One region of the Citricoccus sp. NR2 genome, then DNA from elsewhere that is predicted to be linked to it. Evidence: predicted binding sites of a transcription regulator. Region 1 holds the regulator's gene; each other region holds the start of a gene.
The links. Region 1 encodes LexA, which represses DNA repair genes until DNA is damaged. Its sites were predicted from a motif close to TCGAACANNTGTTCGA; they were not measured.

Region 1 (8,103 bases):
GCGGTCCTGGTGAGACGAAGATCGAACTCGATCGACGTCGCATCCGTAACCGGATGGCGAAGCTGCGGCGCGAAATCGCCGCTATGGCGCCTGCGCGGGAAACCAAGCGAGCCAATCGCCGACGCAACAAGGTGCCATCGGTCGCCATCGCGGGATATACGAACGCCGGTAAATCATCTCTGCTCAATCGGCTCACCCGCGCCGGAGTGCTGGTGGAGAACGCATTGTTCGCCACCCTCGATCCGACGGTGCGCAAAGCGGTCACACCGGATGGTCTCGGCTATACCCTGTCCGATACGGTCGGCTTCGTTCGTAACCTTCCAACTCAGCTGGTGGAAGCTTTCCGCTCCACGCTGGAAGAAGTGGGCGAGGCCGACGTGATCCTCCATGTTGTGGACGTTTCTCATCCAGACCCGGAATCGCAGATTGCTGCCGTTCACGAGGTTCTCAATGAGATCGACGCACGTCGAATTCCAGAGATCATAGTCCTCAACAAGGCTGATGCCGCGGACCCGATGACCATTGCGCGGGTGCGCCGGGCCCACCGTGACACCGTGTTGGTCTCGGCACACACAGGGGAAGGGATCGAGGATCTCGAAGCCATGATTGCGGACACGATTCCGCGTCCCACCTTGGAGCTGGATCTTTTGATTCCGTTCACTGATGGCGACGTGGTCTCGCGGCTGCACGGTTCCGACGTCGAGATCTTGTCTGAGCAATACCAGCCCGAGGGGACTCGTTTGACCGTGTTGGTACGCGAAGAAGACAAGGAAGAATTCGCGCAGTATGTCGTCTAGCACCACCGTGTCTTCTGACTCTGAGCAGCCCGTCGCAACGCTGAGCCCAGCAGAGCGGCGGGCTGCCGCCTGGCTGGAACAAGCTATTGAACGGACCGGGGGACAACGTCGAGAAGGCCAACGACAAATGGCCTTGGAAGTTGCGCGCTCTCTCGACACCGGAAAGCACCTGCTCGTGCAAGCCGGAACTGGAACCGGGAAGTCCTTGGCCTACCTGGTTCCGGCTCTGTCCCATGCGGTAGAAGCAGATCTGCCGGTCGTGGTTGCCACGGCGACGTTGGCACTGCAATCTCAGATCATTCGTCGAGATGCTCCACGTCTTCTTGAGGCGCTGAAAGAGGAACTCCCACGGCCCATGGACATCGCCCTCCTCAAGGGGCGGGCAAATTACGTGTGCCTGCATAAGCTGAACGGTGGATTCCCTGCCGACGAGCCGGAACCAACGCTTCTTGACGGAGCCGATCACGCACCGGCAGCGCCCCGTACCGACCTCGGAAAGCAACTCGTGCGCCTGCGCGAGTGGGCGGAAGATACAGAGACAGGGGATCGGGACGACCTAGACCCTGGGGTTGACGATAACGCCTGGCGGCAGGTGTCTGTGTCTGCGGTAGAGTGTATCGGCGCTCAGCGTTGTCCCTTCGCTGAAGAATGCTTCTCGGAACGAGCCCGTCAACAGGCCGGCGAAGCAGACGTGGTAGTCACGAATCATGCCATGCTCGCCATTGCCGCTTTCGAAGGGTTGCAAGTTCTTCCCGAATTCGAAGCTGTAATCGTAGACGAGGCCCATGAATTGGCGGATCGTGTTACGAACGCAGTGACGGGTCAGATTTCCTCTGCATCTGTCCGCGCAGCCGTGACCGCCGGCCGTCGACAAGCGTCAGTCGTGCTCGAGGACCTCGGTGCTGCGGCAGATGCTTTGGAAGCTGCCTTCATCTCCGCACCATCGGGGTGGATGCCAATGGGACCCAACGAGGTTCAGACACAAGCTCTCGAGTCAGTGCGAGCAGCCGCTCGTGAGGGATTGAGCCAGCTCAAGACCACGGGGAAAGAATCCACAGATGCCTCGTCGACGAGCGATGACTCCTCGGGCCGCCATGTCGTCCGCACGAAGCTACAAGAGGTACTTGAGACAGCCGAACGTGTTCTGGATGCCGGCCAAAACGGAAACAACCGTCAGGTCGCATGGGTGTCCCGCCCTGGACGATTTGAGCCTGGCGTGGGGTGGATCGCCGGCGACGAGAATACGTCTCCTACCGTCTACGTGGCTCCTCTGTCGGTGTCCGGAAGGCTGCGTGAGAACCTTCTGCAAGACACGACGACGATTCTTACGTCGGCAACGTTGACGGTCGGGGACTCATTCGGGCCCATCGCTGGAGATCTAGGATTCTCGGGGTCCGGTGGACCGGAGTGGACGGGCATTGACGTGGGTAGCCCCTTCGAATACGCCAAGCAAGGCATTCTCTACGTGGCTGAGAAACTGCCTAAACCAAGTCGCCTCACCTCGCCGGCGACGTACGACGAACTAGAGGCGTTGTTGCGAGCTTCTCAGGGTGGAGCATTGTGTCTCTTCTCTTCGCGCCGGGCGGCCGAGGACGCGGCTCATGAGTTGCGTCGGCGGTTGGGGCCAAATCCACAGATTCTCTGCCAGGGCGACTCCACGCTGTCCGCATTGATCAAACAATTCGCGGAAGAGGAGGATACCTGCCTTTTCGGCACGATGTCCCTCTGGCAAGGCGTGGACGTCCCCGGACGCTCCTGCCGTCTGGTGGTGGTGGACAGACTGCCGTTCCCACGTCCTGATGACCCACTGTCCGAGGCTCGTACACGAGACGTTGCGCAGCGCGGGGGCAACGGTTTCATCCAAGTCTCAGCGACTCATGCTGCGGTCCGACTCGCTCAGGGCGTGGGTCGACTCATCCGGTCGGCTAATGACCGAGGTGTCGTGGCGATCCTTGACTCGCGGCTTCATCATGCCCGCTATGGAAAGTATATCCGGTCAGCCCTGCCGGACTTTTGGTACACGACGGAACAGGACACTGTGCTCGGTGCCCTCGGTCGCCTCGCGAAGGTCTAAATACGGTGAGCGATCACGACGCGACAGGGGCCCAACGACGAAAACGTCGTTGGGCCCCTGTCGTTCTATCGGCGGGCTATATCGCCGATAGCGTCAGATGGATCGAAGGACGGACACAACTTTTCCCATGATGGTGGCGTGGTCGCCCAAGATGGGCTCGTACGCGGTGTTCTGAGGCAGCAACCAGGTATGGCCATCGCGCTGGCGGAAAGTCTTCACCGTTGCTTCTTCATCGAGTAAGGCGGCGACGATGTCGCCGTTGGTGGCGCTGTTCTGCTTGCGTACCACGACCCAGTCGCCATGGCAGATAGCGGCATCCACCATCGAGTCTCCGGTGACTTTGAGCATGAACAGGTCCCCATCACCAGTTAGCAACTTGGGGAGGGCGATGACATCTTCGATATGCTGATCAGCCAACACTGGCCCGCCGGCGGCAATGCGCCCCACCAAGGGAACCATGACGTTGTGAGAGTCGATTTCGCGGCTAAAGGGGAGCTGCAACTCATCGGTGTCAATCTCCTGGGCCGAATCTGACTCATTGCCCAGGAGATTTCCGTCTTCATCGCGAAGAATCTCGATGGCCCGGGGGATACGAGGATCTCGGCGGATGTACCCGTACTCGGTGAGCTTCTTGAGCTGGTACGTCACGGATGAGAGAGACAGCAACTCCGTCCCCTTGCCGATCTCACGCATCGACGGTGGATAGCCAGTCTTCGCGATGGCTCGTCGTAGGTAATTGAGCACTTGTCGCTGCCGCTGCGTCAGCTTCTTAACGCTGTATACCGCGAAGTTCTGCTCGTGACCGTCTGGAGTCGATGAACTCATGGGGCTCTCCGTTCTTATCGTGTCCATGGCCGCTGATGGACTCTGTTTCGCAGTCAAGACGCCGGGACATCCGGTGACCGATTCGCAGGGTCAAGGCGATCCGTACTTCAAGGCTACAGCATTCTTCGAACAAGTTCAAAGATCTGTACGAGGAATATCTTGCATCCGGTCGAAAGGCTGTGCTAGAAAAGATGTACGAACTTAGAACGGTCGATCGAGTCGAAAGAAGTGGGCCGTTCGAAAAGAGAGGACAGTGGGATCATGAGCATCGCTACGCAAAACCAAGGAAGCAGCGGCATTTGCCTGACTCGACGCGGTCGATTTGTTCTACGAACACTTCCCCTCATTATTCTGATGGCCCTGATCGTTGCAGCGGCCCTGATCGGGGATCTGTTCGGTTCTTCAGCGAACGCGTCGAACTCCGGTCTGCCCTCGGGTGCAATCGAATACACTGTCGGATACGGCGACACCCTCTGGGGGATCGCGGGACAGGTTGATCTCGATGCACCCCGCGCTGAGATTGTTCAGCGCATCGGTGACCTGAACCAGCTCGCAGGATCGGATATTAATGTCGGCGATACGCTCTTCGTTCCCGCGTCACCGGGGAACTGAAGGTCAACGTCGGATCTAGACTGTGTGCGTGACTCCAAACTCGAACGATTTCAACGCTGATGCTCTAGCGGCTCTACCTTTGCGTGAGAACCTGCGTGGCATGACTCCCTATGGGGCACCACAACTAGATGTGCCGGTAATGCTCAACACGAATGAAAACACGCATCCGGTTCCAACAGACGTGGTCGAATCGATCGGAGCTGAAGCGCTTCAGTCGGCACGTTCGTTGAATCGCTATCCGGACCGGGAATTCACGGAACTCCGTAGACGTTTGGCGGCTTATCTTGGCGAGGGTCTGACTGAGCGGCAGATCTGGGCAGCGAATGGATCTAACGAGATTCTTCAGCAGATTCTGCAGGCTTTTGGTGGACCAGGCAGAAGTGTTCTGAGTTTTCCACCGACTTACTCGATGTATCCCTTGCTCGCTGAAGGCGTGAGCACCAGATACATCGCCGGAATTCGGAATGATGATTACACGCTTACAGCAACATCTGCCTCAGTGCAGGTCGAAGAACACGCGCCTAACATCGTGATCCTGTGCTCTCCCAATAATCCAACCGGAACGGCATTGGGGCTGGACGTGATCGAGGCCGTTTACGAGGCTTCCGACGCATGCCAGTCCATGGTTGTTGTGGATGAGGCCTACGCCGAGTTCGCATTGGAGGGTACGCGTTCCGCACTTACTCTGCTCCCCGGACGTCCCCGATTGATCGTGACGCGTACTATGTCGAAGGCTTTCGCGTTGGCCGGCGCCCGTCTCGGTTACCTCGCGGCGGCGCCAGAAGTGACTGACGCCATTCGGCTCGTGAGACTTCCGTATCACTTGTCTTCTATGTCTCAAGCGACGGCTAACGCCGCGTTGGCCCACGTTGACTCGCTGTTGGCAACGGTTGAGGAAATTAAGGTCCAACGTGATCGAATCGTGGATGGGCTTCGGGAGCTGGGATTGCGTCCTGCAGTTTCCGATTCAAACTTCGTGTTCTTTGGTGGGCTGTCGAACGCCAGCGAAGTCTGGCAAAGGCTACTTGCTTTCGGGGTCTTGGTGCGAGATGTCGGTATTGCCAACCACTTGCGTGTGACTGCAGGCACAGCTGAAGAGACCTCGGCGTTTCTTGACGCGATGAGGCGTATTCTCGAGGACGCTCCGGAGCTTGCACAGTAGACTTATTGGCGTCGGCTGGACAGTCCCAGTCGGCCTTGAACTCAAGGAGCGCCCTCTTCATGGTTGCTGAACTGATTTCCAGCCGTCGTGCGCGCATGCAACGCACAACGTCAGAATCCAACGTATTCGTCGAGTTGGACCTGGATGGAACCGGCACGTCGGACATTTCCACCTCCGTGCCGTTTTTCGATCACATGTTGACCGCCTTGGCGAAACATTCGCAGATGAACCTGGTGGTGAAAGCATCCGGCGATACGCACATTGACGTCCACCACACCGTCGAGGATGTTGCTATCACCCTCGGTGAAGTGCTGAAGGTCGCTTTGGGTGACAAGAAGGGTATCCGTCGGTTCGGTGAAGCCTCAGTGCCATTGGACGAAGCGCTGGCCCGCGCGGTCGTAGATCTTTCTGGGCGCCCTTACCTGGTGCACGAAGGTGAGCCTGATGGGCAGCAGTACCACCTGATCGGCGGTCACTTCACTGGCTCGATGACGCGTCACATCTTCGAGTCGATAACCTTCCACGCTTCCATTTGCTTGCACATGGACGTGGTCCGTGGCCGGGACCCGCACCACATTGTCGAGTCTCAGTTCAAGGCGTTTGCTCGCGCTCTGCGCGTGGCTGCCGAAGACGACCCTCGTGTCACTGATGTGCCGTCGACGAAGGGTGCCCTGTGAGCGGCCTCGCTACCGGACCTTCTGTGGCTGTCCTCGATTACGGCTCTGGCAACGTACGATCGGCTGTACGTGCCTTGGAACGTGCAGGTGCACGCGTCAGCCTCACTGCAGATCCCGACACGGTGATGAACGCTGATGGGCTCGTGGTGCCCGGTGTGGGTGCGTTCGGCGCCGTCATGCATTCGCTCAAGAACGTCGGGGCGCTTCGCTGGATCGGGCGTCGTATTGCCGGTGGTCGCCCCGTGCTGGGAATCTGCGTTGGGCATCAAGTCCTCTTCGAACGCGGTGTCGAACATGGCGTCGAAACCGAGGGCATGGGGGAGTGGCCAGGCGTGGTGGAGGCACTGCCCGCCCCGGTTTTGCCACATATGGGCTGGAACAGTGTCCGGCCGGCGGAGGATTCAGTTCTTTTCCGCGGGCTCGAAGACGAGCGTTTTTACTTTGTGCACTCCTACGCCGTCCAGAACTGGACGTTCGATCAGACGATTGCTTCGATGGCTCCGCCGAAGGTCACCTGGTCGCATCATGGTGCCGACTTCGTGGCAGCCGTGGAAAACGGCCCGCTTTCAGCGACCCAGTTCCACCCGGAGAAGTCCGGCGACGCCGGCATGCGGCTGCTACAGAACTGGTTGGGTTCTCTCTAATGCCATGGTGGACTGTTGTGCTCATCGGCATTGGTGGACTTATGCTCGGCGGGGCATGGTCAGCGTATCGACAGGAGCTACCAGCATGGTTCTTCTTCGGGTTAGCCGTCTGCGGGATTCTAGCGATCGTCGCTGGCTTTGTATTGGTTCCAGGCGAAGCCTGATGATTAGGCCGCGCTCTGGGCGGCTTCATGACTTTTCGAGAAAATTGATCAGGAGTATTTAGATGAGCGAAACACCTCGTACCCGGCTGGAGCTTTTGCCTGCGGTAGACGTACAGAACGGGCAAGCCGTTCGCCTCGTTCAAGGCGAGGCGGATTCTGCCACCGGTTACGGGGCTCCTCTGGAAGCTGCCCTGTCCTGGCAGAACGCGGGAGCAGAATGGCTGCATTTGGTCGACTTGGACGCCGCTTTCGGTACTGGCGACAACCGCAAGATTGTCCAAGAGGTAGTCCGTGAGCTGGGCATCAAGGTGGAACTGTCGGGGGGTATTCGTGACGATGCTTCGTTGGAAAATGCTCTTGAGCTCGGTGCAACTCGAGTGAATCTGGGAACCGCTGCTTTGGAGAATCCGGAGTGGACCGCGAAGGCGATCGCTCGGTTCGGTGACCAGATCGCGGTCGGTCTCGACGTGCGGGGCGAAACACTCGCAGGTCGAGGCTGGACCACTGAAGGTGGAAACATCTGGGAAGTGCTCCAGCGCCTTGAGGACGCCGGCTGCGCCCGTTACGTGGTCACAGACGTGACTAAGGACGGTACATTGACTGGACCCAACACGGACCTGCTTGCGAAGATCAGCACTTTTACTGACAAGCCTGTGGTCGCATCGGGAGGAATTTCCTCCCTCGATGACATTCGCGCGCTGACGACGATGGTGCCGCAGGGCGTGGAAGGCGCCATCGTGGGCAAGGCGCTCTATGCGGGTAAGTTCACCCTGCAGGCGGCCCTGGCTATTGCCGAACAGGTACCTGGCGTCGGCGGAGGCGCCGAGCAGTGACATCACGCGAGCTTCCCGGCCACATTCAAGCTGCGATCCAGAAGAACCTGGCGCGCCAGCATCGATCCGAGGATGGTCGTCCCGCGGACTCTGCCGGGCAAGCTTGGGAAGGTCGTGATTTCTCCGGCACGGGAATCGACGGATCGGCCAACCCGCTCCACGCGTTCGACAAGGATGACGGACTGGCTTCGGCAGCTTGGATTGAGGCGTCCGAACGCTTCATGTCCGGCGTAGCGGATGAGGCCGAAGTGGTCGCTGCTTTATCGAATGTTCGGGTGTTCGCCGCCGTGGTTCCGACCCTGGCCGAGGAGTCGA
Region 2 (8,103 bases), 830 kb from region 1:
GGTACCCAGGAGGTATTGCGCCGGGACTCGACCGGCGGGGATGAGCCGGAGTTAGATGGTCCGAATCCCGGTGGTTTCTCGGCAAATTCGGGCCGCAGCTTCGCGGTGGGCGCGAACCACGGGATCCCGTCACGCATCTCGATGACCCACATGCCCAGGTGCACGCTGCGGTGATGATGGTTGCAGAGTAGGACTCCGTTGTCGACGGTGGTGGGCCCACCTTCGGACCATTCCTTCACGTGGTGGGCGTCGCACCAGCTCGCAGGGAACGTGCATCCGGGTGCGGCGCAGCCGCCGTCGCGGGCGGTGAGGGCTCGGCGCTGCTTGAGGCTGAAATGGCGCCGGGCGATGGCGACGTCGAGCACTTCACCTTGGGTTCCCAGTACCGCGGTAGTGATGTCAGCGGTGCAGACCATTCGCCGGAGCATGCCAGGGCCGGTGGGCCCGGTGTAGCCCGCGGAGATGAGCAGGTCGCGGGTGGAGCCGCCGTCGAGTAGCGCGGTGTTGAAAGTGTTGGGCAGCAGCCCGGAGCTGTGGGCGACTTTCAGTAGGGCGGTGAGTCCGGCGGTGACGATGATCTGCGGGCGTTGGCCACCCTGATCGGGCAGCCCGTTTTCGGTCACGCGCAGCCCTGCGGACAGCACAGCGAGCAGGCCGTCATGGGCGCGCTGAGTGGGCGTGCGTCCGTCACGAATACGGGCGGAATCCGCATCGTCGTCGTCGAAAACAACCAGAGTCGGATCGGCCTCTTCGGTGCGCTGGCGCGGATTGTTGGCCGCTCCGCGGATGCAGGAGAGCAGTTCATGGCCCTCGTCGTCAGTGCCGAGCGTCCAGAGCTTCAGCCCACCCTCCTCACCGGTGAAGTGTAAGCCACGGCGGGCGTGGATGTGCTCCTCGGAGGTGGCGGCGGCGTCAGGCGTAATGTCGGTGATGACGGCGGTGCGCCAGGCATAGAGGAAGCGCTGGAATTCGGTGTACGAGGTAGTGAGCGCCTTATCGGTCAGTTCAGCGTCGTGCTTCCGAAAGCGGGCTTCGAGCTCTTCTCGTGGGTAGCCGCATTCGCGGGCCCGCCGGTCGATGGCGTTGACCGCGTAGAGGAGCTGATGCAGGTGCGCTTGACTGATCCGCGAGGCATGGAATGCTGCGGTGAACTGGGGGAACAGCCTCGCCAACCTGCCCTGAGGGCTGTTCGGTTCTGGGGCGCCAGCGCCGTCATCGGGGTGAACTGTGGGGCGATGTGGCTGGAAATGCTGGGCCGTCTGCGCGCGACGTCGAGCCTCCCCGGGGGAGATATCGACGGTGTCTTGCAGCAGATGATCAGGACCGCGGTAGCCGTCGCGCCCCTCGGGAATGCCGAGCAGGCTGAACTTCTGCCCCGGAGTGCGGTAGGCATCGGCCATGGTGCCATCCAGGCGTGACTGCACCCCCTGAACGAGGGTGGTGAGGTGCTGTGCCGTCTTCATGAGCGCCGGCAGGGTGGCGCGCGGATCGCCCACGGCCAGGGGCTCTTGCACCTCGGGCAGCAGCTTCTCATTCAGTTCAAACTGGGTGAACTCGCGCTCGAGATCGGGGTTCGTGAGGCGTTCGGCGACGGCGACGAGCCCCTTCTGAATGGCCTCCAGTGCGGATCCGAGATTCAGGTCTCCCAGCGTGCGGGCGAACATGTCGCCGAAGCTGAGTTCGACGAGCGCAGTCAGCGGGTGCGGTGTGTTCTCGGGGTCGGTGCCCGGAGTAGAGGGCGCCGGCGAAGCCTGGTTGATCGTCGTCGTCACCGCGTACACCTCCCTGCGCCGTCGCCGCTCGAATGGTTCGATGATGAAACGCTACACCATCGAATCCAAATAGTACAGGCGTTTTATCCACAGATTTCATGAAGGTTCGGGCGTGTCGTCCACAGGGGGTGGTCAGCGGGGCAGGTAAGGGTCCAGATCGGCGTAATATAGAGGGTTATTGATCTACTGATGGAGTCGCGCGGTGTCAGTGAGCGGCGCGAGACTGCGGGTGCAGTAAGGAGGACGTGGTTGTGGTGGGACCCTGAAATGTGCGCGGATCTATCGAACGCTCGTTGCCGGTGGGGCGTTGAGCGAGTCGCCCGGTCTGCACTTGGCGCGCGACGCGGAAGGAGAGTTGGGACTGGATGGCGCGCACTGAGGTGCACGGTGCAGGTGCCCCAAATAGCTGAAGCGTGAAGTGTCGCCATGGGCTCAATCTGCCGCAGACGGCCATGTTTTGGCTACCAACGTGAGTACGTCATAGGTCGCCACGATCTCGTCGTTCTGGTTGTGTAGCACGGCATCCCACCGGACTTCGCCGTATTCATCGGTAACGCGCGGAGTGATTTGCTTGGCGGTCAGGGTGACGCGGACGGCGTCGTCGTAGGTCACGGGGGTGATGAACCGGAGGTTCTCCAGTCCGTAGTTGGCGAGCACCGGGCCGGGTGCCGGCTCCACGAACAATCCGGCAGCCCAGGAAACGAGGAGGTAGCCGTGGGCCACGCGGCGTGGGAAGAACGGGTTCGCAGTCGCCGCCTCCTCATCGGTGTGTGCGTAGAAAGTGTCGCCTGTTTTCTCGGCGAACTCGAGGATGTCCTCCAGCTTCACGGTGCGCAACTCGGAGGCGAACTGGTCGCCGATGCGCAGAGACTCCAGGGACTTGCGGAACGGGTGAACGCCGGTGCCAGACTCGACGTCGTCGCGGGTCACCGTGTTCGCGGAAGCACCCGCATGCCACACCCCGGTGATGGCGGTGAGCATATCGGGGGAGCCCTGTAGGGCCGTGCGCTGCATGTAGTGCTTGACGGCGCGGACGCCACCGAGCTCTTCGCCGCCGCCGGCGCGGCCCGGTCCGCCGTGCACCAGGTGCGGCATGGGGGAGCCGTGGCCCGTGGAGGTCTTGGCGGTCTGGCGGTTGAGCACGTGCACGCGGCCGTGATGGGCAGCGATGCCGGTGGCGATGGCGCGCACGGTGTCGGCGTCGTTGGAGCAGACGGTGGCGACCAGTGAGCCGGAGCCCAGCGCGGCCAGGCGGACGGCGTCGTCCGCAGTGCCGGTGTAGCCGATGACTGAGGTCACCGGTCCGAAGGCTTCCACGGAGTGCACTTCAGCGGTGTTGGCGTCGTCGAACGTCAGGATGGTGGGCGGGAAGAATGCTGCGTCGGTGTCGGATTCCACCGGGCCGGCTCCGCCCAGGCGGATCCGACCGCCTGCGACGACCAGGCGCTGGACAGCCGCGGCGACGTCGCGCTGCTGATCCACCGAGGCCAACGCGCCCATGGTGGTGCCCTCGGCGCGCGGATCCCCGACGACGATCTTCGATTCCAGTTGCTCGGTCAGCGCGGACACGACGGGCTCGATGAGGTTATGCGGCACAATCACCCGTCTAATGGCGGTGCATTTCTGCCCGGCCTTCGCCGTCATCTCCACGAACACGGACTTGATGAACGCAGTGAATTCGGGGGTGCCCTCGGCGGCGTCGGCGCCCAAAATAGTAGCGTTGAGCGAGTCGGTCTCCGCGGTGAAGCGCACCCCGCCCTCAATGACGTTGCGGTGGGTACGTAGCGACTGGGCGGTGGCGGCCGAGCCGGTGAACGCCACGTGGTCGCGATAGTCCAGGTGGTCCAGCAGGTCCCGCGCCGAGCCGGAAATCAGCTGCAGTGAGCCCTCGGGCAGAATCCCGGAATCGAGCATGAGCCGCACACAGGCTTCGGCCACGTAGCCGGTGGGGGTGGCGGGTTTGACGAGGGAGGGCATGCCGGCCAGGAAAGACGGCGCGAACTTCTCCAGCATGCCCCAGACGGGGAAGTTGAACGCGTTGATCTGCACGGCCACCCCGGGCATGCGGGTGTGTACGTGGGTGCCGATGAACGAACCGTCGGACGAGAGTGGTTCGGTGGCGCCATCGAGAATGACATTCGCGTTGGGCAGTTCGCGCCGACCCTTGGAGGAGAAGGTGAAGAGGGTGCCGATGCCGCCGTCGACGTCGATGTAGTGATCGCGCTGGGTGGAGCCGGTGCGGAAGGAGATCTCGTAGAGCTCCTGCTTGTGCTCGGTCAGGTACAGCGCGAGTTCCTTGAGTTTCAGTGCGCGCTCGTGCAGGGTGAGCTCGCCGAGGGTGCGTTGGCCCACGGAGCGGCCGTGCTCGATAGCCTCGGCCAGATCGATCCCGTCCGTGGAGACCCGGATGATCAGCTCGCCGGTGGAGGCGTCGCGGACCTCGGTGCTGCGCTGGGGATTCTCCGGCGTCCACCAGGAGCCAGCGAGGTACGAGGGCAGGATCGAGGTGGTGGTTGACGGCGTGGCGGTCATGGGTCCCCTCCGGACGATGCAACGTTTCTGAACGTTTCTGAACGATCGGTCGGTAATGTACTCACCATAACCCACGTCACACTGACCGCGCCAACGCTGTGAGCGATACCCGCGCACCGTTCACCCGGGGCGGCTAGAATGGACCCGCTGTCTACGAGAGGGATGCCTCATGCTGCGCACCATGTTCCACGCGAAGATCCACCGCGCCACGGTGACAGAAGCGAACCTGCACTACGTCGGGTCCGTCACGGTGGACCAGGATCTGCTCGACGCCGCAGGGATCCTGCCGGGCGAGCTCGTGTCGATTGTGGACATCACCAATGGCGCCCGCCTGGAGACCTACACCATCGCCGGTGATCGCGGTTCGGGCGTGGTCGGTATCAATGGTGCTGCCGCGCATCTGATCCACCCAGGTGACCTCGTCATCCTGATCGCCTACGCGCAGATGGAGGACGCCGAGGCCCGCAGTTTCGTGCCCTCGGTGGTGCACGTGGACGCCGAGAACCGCATCGTCGAGACCGGGGGAGACCCGGCGGAGGGCATTCTCGACGGCGTGCACCGGCCTCCGCATTCCCGCGCGCTGGCCGACGCCCAGGCAGACCTTGTGAGCGCGACGACGGCGGGTGTCCGTGGCTGATCTGCAGCCCGAAGCGCCCCGCGAAGCAGACCAGCACTCGCTGTGGACCATCACCCTCGGCGAGCTCGACGAGAAGATGGGCGTGGAAGTCGTCGAACAGTCCGCGCAGCGCGTCGTCGCCACCATGCCGGTGGAGGGCAACCGTCAGTCCCTCGGTCTGTTGCACGGCGGGGCCATGGTCGCCATCGCCGAGGCGGTCGGTTCCTGGGCTGCCGTCATCCACGCCTCCTCGATGGGCAAGGTCGCCGTCGGCGTCGATATCAACGCCACCCACCACCGGTCCGCGCGCGCCGGGCTGGTCACCGCTACCGCCACGGCTCTTCATTTGGGACGCAGCCTCACCACCCACGAAGTCATCGTGGAGCACGAAAACGGTGACCGGCTCTGCACCGCCCGTATCACGAACTTCGTGAAGGATCGCCCCGGCGCCCGCTGAACCTCACGTTCTGATCCGCGCTGACTGCGCTGACGACACAGGGCAGCGCCCCCGCACGGTAGGGATCCGTGCGGGGGCGCTGAGGTGATGCAGGCTCTGGCCTGCGTATCGGCTTCGCAGCCGGTCTAGTGTTCCACCGCTTTCTCGGCGCCAACGCCGGTGAGCGAGCGGATCTCCATTTCGGCTTGTTTCGCCGGATCCTCGTTGTCCTTGGAGGTGACCGAACCGAGCCAGCCCAAGAAGAAGGCCAGCGGGATCGACACCAGGCCGGGGTTGGTGAGCGGGTAGAGCGCCAGGTCGATCTCGGGGAAGAACGAGGTCGGAGCGCCCCACACCACGGGCGAGAAGAAGATCAGCGCCACTGAAGAGCCCAGTCCGCCGTACATCGACCACAGCGCGCCGCGGGTGGTGAACCGGCGCCAGAACAGCGAGTACAGGATGGTCGGCAGGTTCGCGGAGGCCGCCACCGCGAACGCCAGCGACACCAAGAACGCCACGTTCTGGCCCTGGGCGCCAATGCCGCCGGCGATCGCCAGCAAGCCAACGACGATCACCGTGATGCGTCCAACCCGGACCTCGCCCTTCGAATCGATCTGGCCCTTCTTGATGACCTGACCGTAAATGTCGTGAGCGAACGAGGCGGAGGCGGTGATGGTGAGTCCGGCCACCACCGCGAGGATGGTGGCGAACGCGACGGCCGCGATCAGTCCCAGCAACAAGGTGCCGCCGAGCTCGTAGGCCAGCAGCGGAGCCGCCGAGTTCTGACCGCCCGGTGCGTTGTTGATCTGCTCGGGGGTGAGCAGGGCCGCAGCGCCGAAGCCGAGCACTAGGGTGAACAGGTAGAAGGCGCCGATGAGCACGATCGCCCACACTACGGACTTGCGGGCCTCCTTGGCGGTGGGCACCGTGTAGAACCGCATCAGCACGTGCGGCAGGCCGGCGGTGCCGAAGACCAGGGCGATGCCCAGGGAGATGAAGTTCAACTTGGTCATGAAGTCCGCGCCGTACTGCAGACCCGGCTCGAGCAGGCCCGGTTCACCGGAGACCTCCACGGCCTGGCCGAGCACCTCGGAGAAGTTGAACCCGAACAGGGCCAGGATCCACACGGTCATCACGGCGGTGCCGGCGATGAGCAGGGTGGCCTTGATGATCTGGACGTAGGTCGTGCCTTTCATGCCGCCGATGAACACGTAGACGATCATCAGCATTCCGACGACGGTGATCACCAGGGACTGGCCGGCCCGGCTGTCGATGCCGAGCAGCAGGGAGACCAGCGCGCCGGCACCGGCCATCTGAGCGAGCAGGTAGAACACGCAGACCGCCAGTGTTGAAGCAGCGGCGGCGATGCGTACGGGGCGCTGCTTCAGTCGGAAGCTGAGCACGTCGGCCATGGTGAACTTGCCGGTGTTGCGCAGCATCTCGGCGACGGCGAGCAAGGCGACCAGCCATGCCACCAGGAAGCCGATGGAGTACAGGAAGCCGTCGTAACCGTAGATGGCGATGGCGCCCACGATGCCGAGGAACGAGGCGGCCGAGAGGTAGTCACCCGCGATGGCCACGCCGTTCTGGGTGCCGGAGAAGGACCGGCCGCCCGCGTAGAAGTCCGCTGCGGTTTTCGTGTTCTTCGAGGCGCGCAACACCAGCCACAGGGTGATGCACACGAACACCAGGAAGATGCCGATGTTCGCCCACGGGTTGCCCACATGGGTGCTGAGAGTTTCCTCCTGGGCCAGGAGCTGACCGGAAGCGAGAGTCGTCAGGGTGCTCATGCGCGTCCCTCCTTCGGTGCGGGTGCGGCGGGCTCGTCATCGGGAAGACCGACGCCGGCCGCCTCTAGTTCCTCGCGGATCTCGGTGGAGGGCGGGTCCATCTTGCGGTTGGCGAATGACACGTAGATGCCGGTGATGACGAAGGTGCTGACGAACTGCAGCAGCCCCATCACGATGCCGACATTGATGTTGCCGAGGACCTTGATGGCCATGAATTCTGGGGCGAATGCCGCTAACAGGATGTAGACCAGGTACCAGATCAGGAAGATGGCCATCATCGGGAAGACGAAGCTGCGGTGTGTTTTCCGTAGCTGCTGGAACTGAGGCCGGGCCTGCACCTCCTGATAGTCAACGTGCCCTGAGGTGGGGGCGTGAGCTGAACTCATCGACTGCTCCTTCGCGTGCGAGAGTATGAATGGGTGTGACGTGGACCACATTGCCGCACGGTTTGGGTGAATGAGAAGCGCGTTGGTCAGGTGGTGCGGTGAACGGTGGACGTCAGGCGCTGAACGGTCGGTGAGCTGGGCTCCTGGCTTACCATGGTGTTCATGATCCAGCTCACTCCTCTCGGCATTGCCCTGCTGATGCTGGGTGGGCTGATCCTCGTCATCGTGCTGTTGGTGTTCACACGACGCCGGTCCGCGCAGCATTTTCGGCGGGTGCACGGCGCCGATGACGCCGACGTCGCAGGAGCAGTCGGTGTGGCCGAGGCTGAGACGTCCGCCGAGGAACACTACCGGAAGCTTGCCGAGGACACGCACAACCACCTGGTGGAGGCGCAACTGCGCAGCCTGCGCGCCCAGATCTCCCCGCACTTCATCTACAACAGCCTGAACGTGATCGCCTCGCTGATCCCCACCGATCCGGTGCGAGCGCGGGAACTGGTGCTGGAGTTTGCCGATTTCACCCGATACTCGCTGCGCTCGGACACCGATTTCACCACCCTGGCCGAGGAGC
Region 3 (8,103 bases), 1.6 Mb from region 1:
CGGGGATGTAGTTCGGGATCAGCGTGGGCATGCCGATGCCGAGGTTGACGTAGGCGCCATCGGTCAGTTCCTGTGCGGCGCGGGCCGCCATCTGCTGGCGGGTCCAGCCAGTGCGCGCGGTCTGCTGCGTCATTTCAGTTCTCCTCTCGCACGGTGCGCTTCTCGATGGGCTTCTCGATGTCGGTGCCGACCTCCACCACGCGGTGAACGTAGACCCCGGGCAGGTGTACCTCGTCGGGATCGATCTTCCCGGGCTCTACCAGCTCCTCCACCTGGGCGATGCAGATGCGCCCGGCGGTGGCAGCCGGTGGTGCGAACTGGCGGGAGGCCTTGTTGAACACCAGGTTCCCGTGCCGGTCTCCCTTCGCGGCGTGCACGAGGGAGAAATCGGTCACCAGTGCCTCCTCCAGCGCAAACTCCTGCTCGGTGCCGTAGGTGTTGAACGTACGCACCTCTTTCGCCGGAGACTCTTTCACCACGTTGCCCTCGGTGTCGTAGCGCATCGGGATGCCGCCGTCGGCCACTTGGGTCCCGACGCCGGTCTGGGTATAGAACCCTGGAATGCCCGCACCGCCGGCGCGCAGCTTCTCCGCGAGGGTGCCCTGCGGGACCAGCTCCACTTCGAGCTCGCCCTCCAAGTACTGGCGTGCGAACTCCTTGTTCTCACCCACATACGACGACGTCATCTTCGCGATGCGGCCGGCGCTGAGCAGGATGCCCAGGCCCCAGCCGTCCACGCCGCAGTTGTTCGAAACGATGGACAGGTTCCCGGCGCCCTGCTCGAGGAGCGCCTCAATGAGCTGGATCGGGTTTCCGGAGAGCCCGAACCCGGAGACGGCGAGCGAGGCGCCGTCGGGAATGTCGGCCACAGCCTCCGCGGCGGAGGCAACGGTCTTGTCGAGTGTCATGGTGTGATTCCTCTTCTCTCGGTACTGGTCACGATACTGCCCCACGCGGACCGAGGGGATGGTGGGGAGGCGATCAGCTGGCGGACCAGCCGCCGTCCATCGAGTAGGACGAGCCCGTGACCATCCGGGAGGCGTCCGAGGCGAGCCAGGTCGCCAGTGATGCCACCTCGGAGGGGTCGGTGAGCTGCTTGATAGCGGATTCGGCGAGCATGATCTTCTCGACCACCTCGTCCTCGCCGATGCCATGGATCCGTGCCTGATCGGCGATCTGCTTCTCCACCAGCGGCGTGCGTACATAGGCCGGGTTGATGCAGTTCGACGTCACGCCGTGCTCCGCGCCCTCCAATGCCACCACCTTCGAGAGTCCCTCCAGCGCGTGCTTCGCCGAAACATAAGCCGACTTGAACGCGCTGGCGCGAATCCCATGCACGGAGGAGAGGTGGATGACGCGACCGAAGCCGCGCTCGTACATCCCCGGCAGTGCGGCGCGGGTGAGTAGGAACGGGGATTCGACCATGAGCCGGTGGATGAACCGCCAGGCCTCCGGATCGAATTCGTGGATCGGTGCGACCCGCTGCACCCCGGCGTTGTGAACGAGGATGTCGGTGTCGATCGTGATGTCCTCGAGCGCCGTCGTCTCGGCCAGATCCACGACCCAGGTGTCGCCGCCGATTTCCTCGGCCAGGGCCTGGGCTGCGTCGGCGTCACGGTCGCACACGGTCACGGTGGCTCCGGCGTCGGCGAAGGCCCGAGCGCAAGCCGCCCCGATGCCCGAGGCGCCGCCGGTGATGAGTGCCCGCCGGCCGGCGAGGGGGGTCTGCAGGTCTGTGGTGGTCATCAAATGCTCCTTCGAAAGTCTGGGTCGTCAGGCTGGTCGGATGTCAGGATCAGAATGCGCCGGTGAAGGACACCAGGGTGACCATACCCACGACGACGAGAACGGGGATCACGAGTGTCACCATACCGATGTCCTTGTAGGACTGACGATGGGTCAGCCCGCAGACGATGAGCAGGGTGACGACGGCGCCGGAGTGCGGCAGCGTGTCGAGGCCGCCGGCGGCCATCGCGGTCAGTCGGTGCATCGCCTCCATGCTCATGCCCTCATTCTCGGCCAGCATCCGCAGGTCCTCGCCCAGAGCGTTCAGCGCGATGGTCATGCCGCCCGAGGAGGAACCGGTGAGGCCTGCGGTGATCGACACCGACATCACGGAGGTCCACAGGGCGGAGGCGCCCATGCCGAACACCGAATCACGCACGACGGCGAACGCAGCCACCGAGGCCACCACGGCGCCGTAGCCCACCTCGGATGCGGTGGAGAAGATCGGCAACATGGAACCCTTCACGCCGTCCACAAACCCGGTGCGCAACGACTTCATGTTCTTCGCGTTCAGCGCCACGATCAGCAGGATCGCCGCCACGATGCCCAGCAACACAGCCCAGAGGCCGGCGCGGGTATCAATGGTGATGCCGCCGAATTGATCCTGCTCCAGGTATGACCAATCCAGGGCCGGGAAGATCAGTAGCGTGCAGGCGAAGTTGACCACGAACACGGTGAGCAGCGGCAGGAACGGCACCACGCGGTTGGTCGGCGCGACTACCTTGACGGCGGTGTCAGAAGCGCCGTCTTCACTCGAACCGCTCGACATCACGGCGCTGGCCGGGCTGTCGAAGTGCTCGCCGGCGGCAATCAGGCGACGACGACGGTATTCCAGCCACAGCAGGCCGCCACCGAAAATCAGTGCGCCACCCATGAGACCCATGCCCGGGCCGGCGAAGGAGTCGGTACCGAAGAACTGGCCGGGAATGATGTTCTGCACCTGCGGGGAGCCGGGCAGTGCCGTCATCGTGAAGGTGAAGATACCTAGGGCGATGGTGCCCGGAATGAGTCGCCGAGGGATGTCCGCCACGCGGAAGAGCTCGCGGGCCAGCGGGTACATCACGAACGCGACGACGAACAGGCTGATGCCGCCGTATGTCATCAGCGCCGAGGTGATCACGGTGGCCGCGATGGCGCTGCGCGAGCCGACCAGGCTGGTCACGCTGCGCGCGATCGATTCGGCGTAACCGGTCACGGTCATCAGCACGCCGAAGATGGCGCCGGTGAGGAACACGGGGAACCAGCTACCGACGAATCCGGCGAGTGCCGGCATGAAGATCTCCGTGTAGGACGCCATGATGGGCGCTCCTGAAAAGATCAGTGCGACGGCGGAAGCAATGGGTGCGGCAATGATCACGGGCATGCCGCGATACGCCAGGGTGATGAGCAGAATGAGCGACACAATGATGCCGATGATGCCCAAGAGCATAGCGTCTCCTAGTTGACGGTGCGGGTGACGATTTTCGTCTCACACCAGACTGTGGGGCGTAGTGTGATCTGCGCTACATCTCGATCTTCAACGTCCACTCCGTTCTTTCGTAGTCAGCTACAAAGACTGCCCCGCGCAGCCTCGATGGGCAGTTTCACGCACGGCGAAATCGTACACTTGTCTTAACTTGTGTGGAAGTGTAGGCTAGAATCACGGGAACAGGCAAACGAAGATCATGCGGTCGTGAACTGGGTGAGGAGGCGAGGGTATGACGGCGTTGGCGGACGCACCTCTCACCGATCGCGCGGCTGGCCTCGATCTCACGCAGCTCAATGATGCTCAGTTGCTGGCCGCGCTCTCTGCCTTGCCCCTGCACCGTCAATTGGCTCTCGCCCAGCGCCTCGTGGCGGAGGTACGCGACGTCGTCGTTGAGCCCTCCTCCATTCAGCGGTTCGAGAGTCTCAACGCTCATGCCGACGATGAGCAACCCCTGGACTGGGGCACGCTGTGGGCTACAGGATCATTCGATGGCGACGATGCCCCGGCCGCGGGAAGTCCCTGTGCCGCCGGGGCTGAGCGGGTCCGCCCCGACGAGTCTGACGACCTCCCGTGGCTGCCCGCGGTAGTGCGCGTGGCTGAAGACTTGCGGCGCAGTGCCGATGCGGTGAATTCCGCGCTCGCCGCTCACGTGGATCGGTCCTTCTCCCTGCGTGCGACTCGCTATGAACGGCTCGGCATTCCGGAGAAGGAAACCGACTACACCGGCGCCCCGGCGTATCTGGCCGAGCTGATCGGGGTGTCAAAGAGCGTCGCCCGGACACGGGTGAAGGCCGGTCGGTATCTGCTTCCGCGCCCGCTGCCTGGTGCGCTCGCGGAGGTCACCGATTCTGCCGCGCCCCGTTATCGCCACACCGGCCGCGCCTACACGTCTGGATCCGTCGCGCCGGAGAATGCCCAGCGCATCACCACTTCCCTCCAGGAGGTGGTCACCTACGGTCGGCGCTGTAAAGTGCCTCAGGAGAAGGTGAATCTGGCCATCGCCTCGGGTGATAAGTTCCTGGCGGGGCAGGTCAGCATTGGTACGGCAGAGGAATTCCGCGACCTTTGCGCCACTTGGGTCGAGCGCACCAAGGCCCTGCTGGACCAGGACGGCGTGCCACCGGAAGAGAATGGCAAGCCACCCGCTCACGGTCTGAGCTACCTGGGGCGCAACGCCGACGGGTTGCATGAGTGGAAGATGCGCCTCAATGATGTCCTGCACGAGTTACTGGCGTCCCTGACCTCGGCCGCCACGAATCCGCGGTCGCTCACCGTCAAGGAGCGCGCCCAAGCACTCGATGCCCTGTTCGAGCGCTACCAAGCTGAAGTAGGGCTGAACGGCGACGACGCCCCCGCGGATTCTGCTGCAGATTCGAGCGCCGCAGAGCCTGTGGCGGAGCCCGATGCTGGAAACGACGAAACCACAGGGGCTGATTCCAACACCGAACCCGACGCGCAGTCCGGAACGGAAGATGATGGTTTCCGCCTCGAGCCGGGCAACGTTGCCCTCGACCCACTCGATCCGGAGTTCACACCGCCGGACCCCTGGGCTACGCCCGAACAGATCCGCCTGAACCGACCGCTCCGCGAAGCTCTACAGCTGGAAGCGCTGATGGCAGCGTTTTACGCGGGAATGCAGGGGTTGGCACGGGAAGGGAATTTGCCGAAAAACAACGGGCTGCTTCCACGCATCAACGCCGTCATTGACTACGAGGAACTGGTTCGACAAGTCGAGGGCGAGTCACCCGGTTCGAAGCCCCCGCCGCTGCGAGATCGGGGCACGCTGTTTGAAGCTACTCACACGGGGCCGTTCAGCCCCACGGAGATTCTGGCGCTAAGTTGTGATGCCCAGATCATCCCGACGGTGATGAACCCTGAGAAGACGGTTGTGCTGGCCCAAGGGCGCGACCATCGGCTGCTGCCACAAGCCATGAAGAACGCACTGATTGCCCGCGACGGCGGTTGCGCGCGCCCTGGCTGTACCGCGCCTGCGTCCTGGTGCCAGGGCCACCACGTGAAGCATTGGGCAAAGGGCGGCAAAACCGACCTCGATAACTTGGTGCTGCTCTGTCCCGGCTGTCATCGGCTGGTGCATCACGATAAGTACAGCGTGGAGATGGTCGACGGCGTTGCATGGTTTACGCCGGCCATCTGGCTCAATCCAGATCCGACTCCGCAACGAAATAGTTACCATCGGCCCGGCAATGCCGACCTCGACCCGCCACCACCGCTGCGGGAGTGAATGATAGCGAGTTGCTATCCGGTGCAGCCCCAGGCGGTGGATCCTGGGGTGCAGGGTTCGGCGACGTTGCGGGTCTTGGCCCGCCAGATATCGGCCTGTTGGGTTTCCGCGGACACGCTCATAGTCCCGTCAACCGGGATCCACCCGCCTCCGTCGATCTGGTAGTCACCTTCGTAGGTGGTGGTCAGATCTACCGGGAAGGTGCCGGTCTCGGTATACACGTGGCTGGTCGGGGTCTCCTCATTGAACCGGTCCTGTGGGTGGCCGGGGACGTCGGTGGTGAGGGTGGCGCCGTCGCCGAATCGCCAGTCCCACCGCACCGGTGTAATCCGCAGGGTGACTTGCCGGCCCAGCATCGTCTGGGTCTGGGTTTGCGGGCGGTAGGTGGAGGCGTAGACGTTGGTGTGGGCGTTGATGAGTCCGAACCCGTTCTGATCCATCACGATCTCGGATTCCGGGGCGAACATGGTCTGTAGATCGTTCAGGGTGACCACGGGCATAGCTGGTTCTGCTACGGCGGGCTGGGCTGCGGGTTGTGCGGCTGGTTGGGCTGGTGTCTGCGCGGCGGGTGTGGCTGGCTCGACGGGGTCTGGGGTGCTCACCGGGCAGTAAGCGAGCCCGTTTTCCATGAGGGTGCGCTGTGGGACATTGCGGATGATTTCGCCGGTGTTGCACAAGGACGAGTTCATCCCTTCGATATAGCTCGCAGCGTTTCGTCGTACTTGGCCATCTCCAGCGGGCCGTTTCTGCACAATATTGTCTGGCGCAGGGGCAAGCGCGGCGGAAGGTGGTCTCTTCACAAGATGTTTCGAACTAGAGGTTCGTTCGCTGCTCTCGGTTACGTCGCTTGCGTTCGTTCGGTCTTCATAACCCGGATAGAGCTTGTTCGCTTCAACTTGAAGCGATGAATCTTTACCAATACTGCCGACATATTTGTTTGAATTTTCGTCGGCTGATGCCGAGGGGATCCCAGTCAGCAGTATGTAAATCGATGTGAGAGCAACTAACGCGGGGAATCGTCTTGCGTCTCTGTGCTTCGTACCTTCACTCATCGGTGAGCACCATCTGTGAGACTTCCCATTGGGCAGAATCTGGAGTAAAGGATACGACCGTATCGAGGTCGACGAGGGTCTCGTCGATGCTGTCTTCTTCCTGGACATTGCCGGAAGAGTCGACGGATTGGGTAGCTGGTTGGGTCACCGTGTACTGAAACTCAACAGAGTTATCGTCATCGGACGATCGACGTTGATGAACATCGATCTCATAGTTGTTTTCAAGCACGTACCAGCCGTCGTCGGTGTACGGTTCGGGAACGACATCGATGAAATTCTGACAGAAAACGCAGCCCTCATCGGACACGCTTTGGAAGGGCTCTGGGTCTCCGGTGAGGTATAGGTACTCCAGCGCTTCCCACCAGTATTCGAGGGTGGCTTCGGCGCCTTCGGTGGTTTGTTCGCGGGCGGCGTCGGGGAACTCGGGGACGGGGACGTTCTGGGCGGGGCCGTCGGCGGACGCAGGGACGAACTCGGTGTTGGACGCGGTGGCGCTGGACGCGGTCGGGCTGGCGGCGTCGTCGTCGCCATTGTTCCCGCCGGAGTCACTGCAGCTGGTGAGGGCGAAGGTCATGCTCAGCGCGGCGCCGACCACGGCAAGACGAACGGGACGGACAGTGCGGAGCGCGCGGGATGTGCTGACGGTGGGGGCAGTGCGGGCCATGGGTCCAGGCTTCCTGGCCCCTCTACGGTGAAGCGTCGGGCCGGGTCGAGATCAGTCAACAGGTCAAACGACTTCCCAATATAGCCCGACCGAGATGGGCGCGAACAGGGTTATCCACAGATACGCGTCATCCGGTGTAGTGAGCGGGGTAGCGCGCCGCGGCTAGGCGCGCGGGTCGCCGCGGCGGGCGGCGAGGACCCAGGAGAGTTCGATGAGGGTGTCGACGTCGCCAAGATCCGCGCCGGTAAGTTCGCTGAAGCGGTGCAGACGGTAGCGCAGCGTGTTCACGTGCACGGGTATGGAGCGGGCGGCGAGCGGGATGCTGAGCCGGTGGGCGAGGTAGGCCTCGACAGCTTCGAGGACGTGATCGCCGAACTCGCCGGTGCCCTGGAGCGGACCGAGATGCAGGGCAGTGAGGTACTCGGTGGTTTCGGGGCTGGCCTCGACGGCGCGGCGCCAGGAGAGTCGCTCCAGGTCAGCGAACCCGGTGAGGCCGACGCGCTCGGCCGACTGCAGGGCCAGGGTGGCGGATTCGAAGGAACTCGGCAGGTCGTCGATGAGGACGGGGCGACCCACGCCGATGGCAAGATTCAGGTCGGGCTGGGTGCCGCCGGGATCCCCGATGAGGATGCCCACCAACGCCCCCGCCCGGACCGCGGTGAGGACCTGGACGTCGGCGTCGTCGACCCATGAATCAAGCTGTTGGCGTGCCTCGACGAACGACTCCGGGGCAGGTCGCAGGGTGATGGCGCGTAGCGGTTCGGCAGTGGGCACCCGGTACAGGGCGGCGCCGCGCAGCAGGTCGCGTTGGGGGAGTGTGCCGGCCAGGGCATTGCCGATCCAGGCCACGCGGTGGGCGTTATCGGCCAGGGCACGGGACACCTCGCGGTGT

Region 2: O1A05_RS01510 (HNH endonuclease signature motif containing protein) is a predicted target of LexA. The motif match lies at 1,843-1,858, and genes of this name have one in related genera.
Region 3: O1A05_RS05825 (HNH endonuclease signature motif containing protein) is a predicted target of LexA. The motif match lies at 3,384-3,399, and genes of this name have one in related genera.

What each region holds. Positions count from the first base shown of each region.
Region 1 is NZ_CP115154.1:2,799,764-2,807,866, reverse strand. It holds gene hflX (GTPase HflX) at 1-797, shown strand, start outside; gene O1A05_RS13195 (ATP-dependent DNA helicase) at 787-2,871, shown strand; gene lexA (transcriptional repressor LexA) at 2,965-3,696, opposite strand; gene O1A05_RS13185 (LysM peptidoglycan-binding domain-containing protein) at 4,051-4,308, shown strand; gene O1A05_RS13180 (histidinol-phosphate transaminase) at 4,409-5,470, shown strand; gene hisB (imidazoleglycerol-phosphate dehydratase HisB) at 5,530-6,147, shown strand; gene hisH (imidazole glycerol phosphate synthase subunit HisH) at 6,144-6,791, shown strand; gene priA (bifunctional 1-(5-phosphoribosyl)-5-((5-phosphoribosylamino)methylideneamino)imidazole-4-carboxamide isomerase/phosphoribosylanthranilate isomerase PriA) at 7,018-7,788, shown strand; gene O1A05_RS13160 (SseB family protein) at 7,785-8,103, shown strand, end outside.
Region 2 is NZ_CP115154.1:313,126-321,228, reverse strand. It holds gene O1A05_RS01510 (HNH endonuclease signature motif containing protein) at 1-1,772, opposite strand, end outside; gene paaZ (phenylacetic acid degradation bifunctional protein PaaZ) at 2,205-4,304, opposite strand; gene panD (aspartate 1-decarboxylase) at 4,474-4,941, shown strand; gene O1A05_RS01495 (PaaI family thioesterase) at 5,018-5,377, shown strand; gene O1A05_RS01490 (solute symporter family protein) at 5,503-7,146, opposite strand; gene O1A05_RS01485 (DUF485 domain-containing protein) at 7,143-7,532, opposite strand; gene O1A05_RS01480 (sensor histidine kinase) at 7,695-8,103, shown strand, end outside.
Region 3 is NZ_CP115154.1:1,246,964-1,255,066, forward strand. It holds gene O1A05_RS05805 (CoA transferase subunit B) at 1-133, opposite strand, end outside; gene O1A05_RS05810 (CoA transferase subunit A) at 135-908, opposite strand; gene O1A05_RS05815 (3-hydroxybutyrate dehydrogenase) at 982-1,746, opposite strand; gene O1A05_RS05820 (GntP family permease) at 1,796-3,214, opposite strand; gene O1A05_RS05825 (HNH endonuclease signature motif containing protein) at 3,483-5,495, shown strand; gene O1A05_RS05830 (PKD domain-containing protein) at 5,510-6,184, opposite strand; gene O1A05_RS05835 (DUF6318 family protein) at 6,540-7,211, opposite strand; gene O1A05_RS05840 (PucR family transcriptional regulator) at 7,374-8,103, opposite strand, start outside.